2 regions of the Curtobacterium sp. C1 genome follow, and region 1 is predicted to be linked to the other one. Evidence: predicted binding sites of a transcription regulator. Region 1 holds the regulator's gene; the other holds the start of a gene.
The links. Region 1 encodes HrcA, which represses chaperone genes, less so after heat shock. Its sites were predicted from a motif close to TTNGCACTCGNNNNNNNCGAGTGCNAA; they were not measured.

Region 1 (4,720 bases):
GGCGTGCCGGCCCTCTGGACCGTCGAGCGTGACGGTGTCGCCGACCCCGACACCGTCGAGCGTGCCCGGGTCGACCAGGTGGAGGGACGCCATCAGAAGTGCAGGAAGCGGTCGCGCAGCTTGCCGAACATGCCCTGCTGGAACCGGGCGAGCTGCGGCTTCGCGGCCTTGTGCGACTTCGCGAGCTGCTCGACGAGCTGGCGCTCCTTGTGCGACAGCTTGGTCGGGGTGACGACCTGCACGCCGACGCGCAGGTCGCCGCGACCGTTGCCGCGGAGCTTGGTGACCCCGCGGTCCTTGATCACGAGCACGTCGGCGCTCTGCACGCCCGGGCGCAGCTCGAGCTCGACCGGGCCGTCCAGACCGTCGATCGTGGTGTGCGCGCCGAGGATCGCGTCGGTCATCTGGACCTCGAGCGTCGCGAGCAGGTCGTCGCCGTCGCGGCTGAAGACGTCGTGGTGGCGGACCTTCACCTCGAGGTACAGGTCGCCCGAGGGGCCACCGGCCGGACCGACCTCGCCCTGGCCGGGCATCTGCAGTCGGAGCCCGGTCTCGACGCCGGCGGGGACGTCGACCGGGATCGTGCGGCGCGCACGGACGCGGCCCTGGCCCTGGCAGGTCGGGCAGGGGCTCGGGATGACGGTGCCGTACCCGCGGCAGGTACCGCACGGGGCGCTCGTCACCACGTTGCCGAGGAGCGATCGGACCTGGCGCTGGATGTGCCCGCTTCCGCCGCAGATGTCGCACGTGCGCGGGCTCGTCCCGGGCGCGCAGCACGAGCCGTTGCAGGTCTCGCAGACGACGGCCGTGTCGACCTCGACGTCCTTGTGGGTGCCGAAGACGACCTCGTCGAGGTCGACCTCGATGCGCAGCAGGGCGTCCTGTCCACGCTCGGCCCGGCTGCGCGGGCCGTTGCCCCGCCCGCCACCGCCGCCGCCACCGAAGAACGCGTCGAAGATGTCGCTGAACCCGCCGGCGCCGCCACCGAAGGGGCTGTCCGCCTGCGGTCCGGCGTCGTACCGCCGTCGCTGCTCGGGGTCGCTCAGCACGTCGTACGCGTGCGTCACGTCCTTGAAGCGCTCGGCCGCGTCCGGGCTCGGGTTCACGTCCGGGTGCAGCTCGCGCGCGAGCCGGCGGTACGCCTTCTTGATGTCGGCATCGGAGGCGTCCTGCTGGACGCCGAGGACGTCGTAGTGGTCTGCCACGTATCCCTCAGTCGGTTCGGTCGGTGCGGCGTTCGCCGCCGGTCAGGTCGGTCTGGAGGCACGGATCACCCGCGCGGGGCGGCCTGTGCCCGTCGGGGGCCGGGTCGGTCAATGTTCGCCCAGGAGCTTGGACAGGTACCGTGCGACGGCGCGCACCGCGGCCATGTTCGTGCCGTAGTCCATCCGCGTCGGCCCGAGCACCCCGAGCCGCGCGACCTCGCCGCCGCCGGCCAGGTAGCCGCCGGCGACGATGCTCGTGGCGTCGAGCCCGTACTCGGCGTTCTCGGCGCCGATGCTCGCGGCGACCGCGACGTCGTCCACCTGCATCTCGCCGAACAGCCGGAGCAGGGTGACCTGCTCCTCGATCGCCTCGAGCACGGGGAACAGTCCGCCGGAGAAGTCGCGCTCGCTCTTCGCGAGGTTCGCCGCCCCCGCCATCACCAGGCGGTCCTGTCGGTTCGCCGCGACCTGCTCGATGAGCGTCGCGACGACGACGCCGGCGAGCGTCTGGGCGTCGGGGCGGAGCTGTTGCGGGACCGCCCGGAGCGCCCGGGGCACGTCCTGCAGGAGCAGCCCGACGGACGCGCCGTTGAGAACGGAGCGCAGTTCGCCGAGAGCGTCTTCGTCGAGTGGGACGTCGGTCTCGACGACGCGCTGCTCGACCCGGGCGGTGTCGGTGATGAGCACCACCATGAGCCGCGTGTCGCCGAGGCGGACGAGTTCGATGTGCTGCACGCGGGCGCGCACCATCGACGGGTACTGGACGAGTGCGACCTGGTTCGTGAGCTGGCTGAGCAGCCGGACGGTGCGGCCGAGGACCTCGTCGAGGTCGTTCGGGGTGCCGAGGAACGTCTCGATCGCGTGGCGCTGCGCGCTGGACAGCGGGCGGGCGGCCGCGAGGTGGTCGACGAAGACCCGGTACCCCTTGTCGGTCGGCACCCGGCCCGACGAGGTGTGCGGGGCCACGATGAGCTGTTCGTCCTCGAGCAGGGCCATGTCGTTCCGGATCGTCGCGGCGCTCACCCCGAAGGCGTGCCGGTCGACGATCGACTTCGAGCCGACGGGCTCGCGCGACGCGACGTAGTCCCGCACGATGGCCTTGAGGACCTCGAGGGAGCGTTCGCTGACCATCCGGACCCCTTCCGTTCGATGCTGGCACTCGGACGTCTCGACTGCTGATCCTACGCCCGACCGCCGACGGACCGGGACCCGGGCGGGCCCCTCCCGCTACGCTCTGGGCATGAGCTACGGACAGCAGCCCGGAGGGCCCTACGACCAGCAGCCCGGGGGGCCGGCGAACCCCGGCGGACCGCAGTACCCGCAGGGGTACCAGGTCCCGCAGCCGATGTCGCCGGAGGACCAGCGGCTGTGGGCGACCCTGACGCACGTCGGCGGCATCTTCTTCAACTTCCTCGTGCCGTTGATCGCCTACCTGGTGCTCCGCGACCGTGGGTCGTTCATCAAGGAGCACACCCGCACGGCGCTGAACTTCCACATCACCGCGGCCATCGCGTACATCGTCGCCGGGCTGCTCTGCATCGTCCTGATCGGCTTCGTGCTGCTCCCGATCATCGGGGTGCTCGTCATCGTCTTCGCGATCATGGCGGCCATCGCAGCGAACCGTGGCGACCTCTACAAGTACCCGCTCACGATCGAGTTCATCAAGAACTAGGCCGCTCGAGCAGGACCAGGTCAGTCGAGCAGCTCGCGGACCACCGCGTCCGCGAGCAGCCGACCCTGCAGGGTCAGCTCGAGCCGCCCCCGCACCGCGGCCGGACCGTCCACGAGTCCGCGCGCGATGAGCCCGGCGACGCGCTCGCGTGCCGACGGACGGAGCTCCGCTGTGGTGAGCTCGCCGCGGACCCGCGCGGCGAGCAGGACGCGCTCGACGTACCGGGTCTCGTCGTCGAGCGTCTCGCGGCCGGCTGCCGGTGACTCCCCCGCGAGCACCCGGTTCGCGTAGGCGGCCGGGTGCTTCACGTTCCACCAGCGGGTGCCGGCCACCGCGGAGTGCGCGCCCGGTCCGATCCCCCACCAGTCGTGTCCCTTCCAGTACGACAGGTTGTGCCGGCTCGCGTGCTGCGCCGGACTGCCGTCCGCGTCCGCCCGGGCCCAGTTCGAGACCTCGTACCAGGTGTAGCCGGCGTCACCGAGGACCCGGTCCGCCAGCTCGTACATGTCGGCGGCGAGGTCGTCGTCCGGGGCCGGGAGCTCGCCGCGGGACACCGCGCGGCCCATCGCCGTGCCCTCCTCGACGATGAGCGAGTACGCCGAGACGTGGTCGGGCCGGCACGCGAGCGCCGCGTCGAGGGAGGTCCGCCAGTCGTCCAGGGACTCGCCGGGCGTCGAGTAGATGAGGTCGAGCGAGACGTCGAGCCCGTGCTGCTTCGCGAGGTCGACGACGACGGGCACCCGTTCGGGGTCGTGCGTGCGGTCGAGCGTCGCGAGGACGTGCGGCACCGCGGACTGCATGCCGTAGCTCATCCGCGTGAAGCCCGCGCGCTGCAGGGTGCCGATCGCGTCCGCGTCGACGGAGTCCGGGTTCGCCTCGGTCGTGACCTCTGCCCCGGGCAGGATCCCCCACGTGTCGTCGATCGCCCGCAGGATCATCGCGAGGTCCGACGCCGGGAGCATCGTCGGGGTGCCGCCGCCGAAGAACACCGTGGAGACCGGTCGGCGCGGGACGCCGGAGCGGTCGAGCACCTCGGCCGCCCAGGCGATCTCCTGCACCGCGTGGCCGGCGTAGTCGTCGCGGCGGACCCCTCGGAGCTCGGACGCCGTGTAGGTGTTGAAGTCGCAGTAGCCGCAGCGCACCCGGCAGAACGGCACGTGCACGTACACGCCGAAGGGGACGTCGCCCGCTCCGGGGCCGGGGGTGATCAGGCCGTCCGACGGCGCGGGGTCGGCGATCGGCAGAGCACTCGGCATGGACTCCATTCTCGGTCATGATGGAGGGCATGGAGCACCACACCGTCCCCACCACGGTGCTGTGGGACATCGACGGCACCCTCGTGTTGAACGCCGTCTCGCCCGGCAACCTCTACCACCTCGCGCTCGAACGGGCCGTCGGTCGCGACCTCGCCCTGCGCGTCGGGCACCAGCACGGGCGCACCGACGCGGGGCTCATCGCCGAGCACGTCCGGGCGCACCACCTCGACGACGCGCTCATCCCCACCGTCACCGGGCACCTGCGGGACCTGACCGACGAGCGGCACCGGCGGGGTGACCGTCGTTCGCCCGCGCCGGGGGCGACCGCGCTCGTGCAGCGGTTCGCCGCCCTGGGCTGGCGGAACGGGCTGCTCACCGGCAACTCCGAGCACCGGGCGCGCGTGAAGCTCGCCGGCGCCGGGTTCGCCGTGGACGCCTTCGACTGGGAGCACTCGTTCTTCGGCGACGAGGAGGTCGACCGGTCCGGTGTGACCGCGAGGGCCGCCGCCGCACTGGCGGGCACCCGCGCCGTGATCGTCGGGGACACCCCGCGGGACGGCGAGGCCGCGGACACCGCGGGGATCCCG
Region 2 (4,720 bases), 1.7 Mb from region 1:
ACCGCGGCGCTCGCCACGAAGCCGGACGCCATCGTCGTGCTCGCCTTCGACGAGACGAAGTCGATCATCCCCGAGCTCAAGTCGCAGAACGCGGACATGGCGAAGATCTACATGTCCGACGGCAACACCGCGGACTACTCGAAGGACTTCGACAAGGGCACCCTCGAGGGCGCACAGGGCACCATCCCCGGCGCGAGCCCGAAGGACGAGCTGAAGCAGCGCCTGTCGGACTACTACCAGAAGACCGCCGGCAAGCCGCTCGCGGACTACTCGTACGCGGCCGAGTCCTACGACGCCACGACGCTCGCCGCACTCGCCGCGGTGAAGGGCAAGGGCACCGACTCCGGCACCATCCAGAAGAACATGGCCGCGGTGTCCGGCGCCGACGGCGGGACCGAGTGCACCACCTTCGCCGACTGCAAGAAGCTGCTCGACGAGGGCAAGGACATCCACTACACCGGCCCGTCCGGCATCGGTCCGTTCGACGAGAACAACGACCCGTCGAGCGCCTACATCGGCATCTACAAGTTCGACGGTGACAACAAGCCCGTGTACCAGAGCGCCATCCAGGGCTCGGTCTCGAAGTAACACCCCTGCAAGGACGACAGTCCCCCGCGGATCATCCGCGGGGGACTGTTGCGTGCGCCCGCCACTCCGGCGGACGGTCGGCGCCGGCCTGGAGGCACGGGTCGGTCCCGTCAGACCGGCTCGGCCGCCGTGGGTACGAGCGTCCGGCGCCTGGCTGCCCGAGCCGCCGCGAAGCTGTCGACCGTGAGCACGACGAGCGCCACCCACACGATCCCGAAGCCGATCCAGCGCGCCGGCGGCATCGCCTCGTGCTGCACGACGACCCCGACGAGCAGCTGCATCACCGGCGCGAGGTACTGCGTCAACCCGAGCGTGGACAGACTCACCCGCCGCGCCGAGGACGCGAAGAGCAGCAGCGGCACGGCCGTCGCGGGCCCGGTCAGCACCGTGACGAGGACGTGCGGCCAGCCCTCGCTCGTGAAGGTCACCCCACCGCCGAGCCCGGTGACCCCGAGCACGACGAGCGCGCCCACGGCGATCGGCAGGAGCCAGAGCGTCTCGATCGTCAGCCCGCTCAGCGCGTCGACCGTCCCGCCGACGCGCTTCTTCACCAGCCCGTACAACCCGAACGAGAACGCCAGCGTCAGTGAGATCCACGGGACCTGGCCGTAGCCGACCGCGATGACGACGACGGCCACGACGCTGATGCCGACCGCGGCCCACTGCGCGGCACGGAGCCGTTCGCGGAGCACCACGATCCCGAGGGCGATCGTCACGAGCGGGTTGATGAAGTACCCGAGGGCGGCCTCGACCGTGTGGCCCGTCGTCGTCGCGGCGACGTACACGGTCCAGTTGACCAGGATGAGGACGGCCGCGAGGCCCATCACGAGCATCACCCCGCGCTGGGCGAGCAGGGAGCGGGTGCGGAGCCACGAGCGGGTGACGGCGATCGCGACGGCGCAGAAGACCAGCCCGAAGACGATCCGCCACGCCACGATCTCGAACGCGCCGGCGGGGGCCATCGCCGCGAAGAGCAGCGGCATGAGTCCCCACAGCCCGTACGCGACGATCGCCTGGACGACACCGACGGATGCCTCGGAGCGGGCGGGGCGCGTCGGGGTCGGTTCACTCACGGAACCATCCTAGGAAGCCGGACCGACGCGACGGACCGGCACCGTGCCTCCCGGCCGGAAGGCGCACCGGACGCCCGCCGGACGCGATCCGCACGCACGAACGCCCCGCCGGCCGGAGCCGTGCGGGGCGTTCGTCAGGAGCTGGGTGTCAGCGCTCGATGACCGCGAGGACGTCGCGAGCCGAGAGGACCAGCAGGTCCTCGCCCGAGTACTTGACCTCGGTGCCGCCGTACTTCGAGTAGATGACCTTGTCGCCGACGGCGACGTCGAGCGGCACGCGGTTGCCGTTGTCGTCGATGCGACCGGGGCCCACGGCGACGACCTCGCCCTCCTGGGGCTTCTCCTTCGCGGTGTCCGGGATGACCAGGCCGGAAGCAGTGGTCTGCTCCGCCTCGACCTGGCGGATGACGATGCGATCCTCGAGCGGCTTGATGGTGACGGCCACGGTGACCTCTTCTTTCTCGGTACTGACTCGGTACAGATGGGAACCGGTTGGCACTACGCACAGGAGAGTGCCAACGCGAGTCTAGGGACAGTCTGGCACTCGGTCAATCCGAGTGCCAGGCGGCTCCGGCCCTCTCGGCGACCTGGGAGGATCGAGGCGTGGACGCCGCCGATCTCGCACAGCTGCTGACCCCCGAGGGGATGGCCCTGCTCGACCGTACCCCCGGCATCTCCGACGGCGGCGAGATCGTCCGCGTCGTCTCCCGGCTCCGCGCCGAGGGCCACGACCCGGGACTCGTCGCCGCCGTGCTCACCCAGGCGCGACTCCGACAGCGGGCGCGCGGCAAGTTCGGCGACTTCGCCGGGCGCATGCTCTTCACCGAGGCCGGACTCGAGCAGGCGACCCGGCTGCAGGTCGCCGCGTTGCACGCCGGACGCTTCGTCGGCGCCGGACTCACGCGGGTCGCCGACCTCGGCTGCGGGATCGGCGGCGACGCGCTGGCGATGGCCGCGCTCGACCTCGACGTCACCGCGGTCGACCGGGACGAGGTCACGGCGGCCGTCGCGACGCACAACCTCGCGCCGTGGCCGAACGCCCGGGTGGAGCTCGGCGACGCGGCCGGGTTCGACCTCGCTCGGGTGGACGGCGTGTGGATGGACCCGGCTCGCCGGACCGCCGGGCACGCGAACACCCGACGGCTGGCGGACCCGGACGACTGGTCGCCGTCGCTCGACACGGTCTTCGCGGCCGCGACGACCACCCCGACGGGCGTCAAGCTCGGGCCGGGGATCGACCGCGACCTCATCCCGGACACGCTCGAGGCGCAGTGGGTCTCCGTCGACCGCGAGGTCGTCGAGCTCGTGCTCTGGTCCGGCCCCCTCGCCCGCCCGGGCATCCGACGTGCCGCGACGGTCATCGGCGCACACGGCACCGCGGAGCTGACCGCGCCCGGGGACACCGAGGACGTCGAGGTCGGCCCCGTCGGCGACTACCTGTACGAGCCGGACGGCGCGGTGATCCGCGCGCGGCTGATCGGGGACCTCGCCCGGTCGCTCGACGGGCGGATGCTGTCCGAGGGCATCGCGTACGTGACCTCGGACCGTGCGGTGGCGACGCCGTTCGCGCAGGGCTTCCGGGTGCTCGACACGATGCCGCTCGACGTGAAGCAGCTCGCGGCACGCCTGGCGGCGGAGGACGTGGGCACCGTCGAGATCAAGAAGCGCGGCGTGGACGTCGACCCGGCGCAGTTCCGGAAGCGGCTGCGGCTGCGGGGCCGGCGCGCGGTCACGCTCGTGCTCACCCGCCTGGAGGGACGGCACACGGCGATCCTGTGCGAGCGGCTCGTCGACGTGGCCGGCTGAGCACGCCACGGACGAGGACGGGCCCCGCGTGGTTGCGCGGGGCCCGTCGCCGTGGTCGTCCGGGTTCGTCAGCCGACGAAGGCGCCGGAGTCGTACCCGTAGGGATCGGAGTACGAGTTGCCGAGACCGGCGATGACCACGAGCGCGATGATCCAGAGGATCCAGAAGCCGGTCATCACCCACCCGGCGATGATGCCGGTCAGGGCGAGGGCACGGCCGCCCTCACCGTTCTGCTTGATCTTGCCGAGGGCGATGTGGCCGAGGATCGCGCCGGCGGGGCCGAGCAGGATCGCCATGAAGAACAGCGGGATCGCCCCGAGACCGAACACGATCGAGAGCACCGCGAGGGTGTTCGTCTTCGGGCGCTGCGCGTAGGGCTGGTACCCGGTGGAGGCGTAGGACGCCGCGTACGGGTTCGACTGCGGCTGCTGCTGGGCGTACGGGTTGCTCGGCTGCTGACCGTACTGGCCGCCCTGCTGCTGGCCGTACTGGCCGCCGGACGGCTGCTGGTAGGGGTTCGACTGCTGCTGAGGCTGCTGCTTCGGCTGGGCGTACGGGTTCGACTGCTGCTGGTGCGGTGCCGCGTACGGGTTCGACTGCTGCTGCGGCTGGCCGTACGGGTTCTGCTGCTGGCCGGGTGCCGAGTACGGGTACTGCGGAGCCGACTGGGGCGCGGACTGCGGCGCCTGGGATCCGGACGCGCTCGACGTCGGGTTCGAGGACCCGGTCGAGTTCGACGCGTTCGACGACTCGTCCGGCTTCGGCCACTGGTTCTGATCGGACACCGGTCCACCCCTCTCGGCGCCTGGTCGGTCGACGCCCGACCTGAATCCTCCCACAAGGACCCGCGGCGGGTTCAGCGCCCCGGGCTGCCCGACCCTCCGTCGGACCAGGACGGGCGTCAGACCTGGACGGTCGTCACCGGCAGCGTCGAGTCCGCCGCGAACCCGAGGTCGCTCGGCGCGTGCCCCTCGGCGACGAGCCGCGCCCCGACCGCCGCGATCATCGCGCCGTTGTCGGTGCACAGGTCGAACGGCGGGATGCGCAGGGCGACCCCGGCGGCCGCGCACCGCTCCTCGGCGACGGCCCGCAGCCGCGCGTTCGCGACGACGCCACCGCCGAGCAGCAGTCGGTCGACGCCGGTGTCCCGGCACGCGGCGAGCGCCTTCGTCAGGAGCACGTCGACCACGGCCTCCCGGAAGCTCGCGGCGACGTCGGCGACCGGCACCTCGCGACCCTCGTCGCGGCACTTC

Region 2: groES (co-chaperone GroES) is a predicted target of HrcA. The motif match lies at 2,199-2,225, and genes of this name have one in related genera.

What each region holds. Positions count from the first base shown of each region.
Region 1 covers NZ_CP088076.1:1,401,817-1,406,536, reverse strand. Annotated here, with positions in the region: gene LQK89_RS06820 (16S rRNA (uracil(1498)-N(3))-methyltransferase) at 1-93, opposite strand, end outside; gene dnaJ (molecular chaperone DnaJ) at 93-1,205, opposite strand; gene hrcA (heat-inducible transcriptional repressor HrcA) at 1,314-2,336, opposite strand; gene LQK89_RS06805 (DUF4870 domain-containing protein) at 2,446-2,877, shown strand; gene hemW (radical SAM family heme chaperone HemW) at 2,898-4,133, opposite strand; gene LQK89_RS06795 (HAD family hydrolase) at 4,163-4,720, shown strand, end outside.
Region 2 covers NZ_CP088076.1:3,209,334-3,214,053, forward strand. Annotated here, with positions in the region: gene LQK89_RS15370 (ABC transporter substrate-binding protein) at 1-588, shown strand, start outside; gene rarD (EamA family transporter RarD) at 699-1,661, opposite strand; gene groES (co-chaperone GroES) at 1,810-2,106, opposite strand; gene LQK89_RS15385 (class I SAM-dependent methyltransferase) at 2,265-3,467, shown strand; gene LQK89_RS18070 (DUF4190 domain-containing protein) at 3,536-4,252, opposite strand; gene tsaD (tRNA (adenosine(37)-N6)-threonylcarbamoyltransferase complex transferase subunit TsaD) at 4,369-4,720, opposite strand, start outside.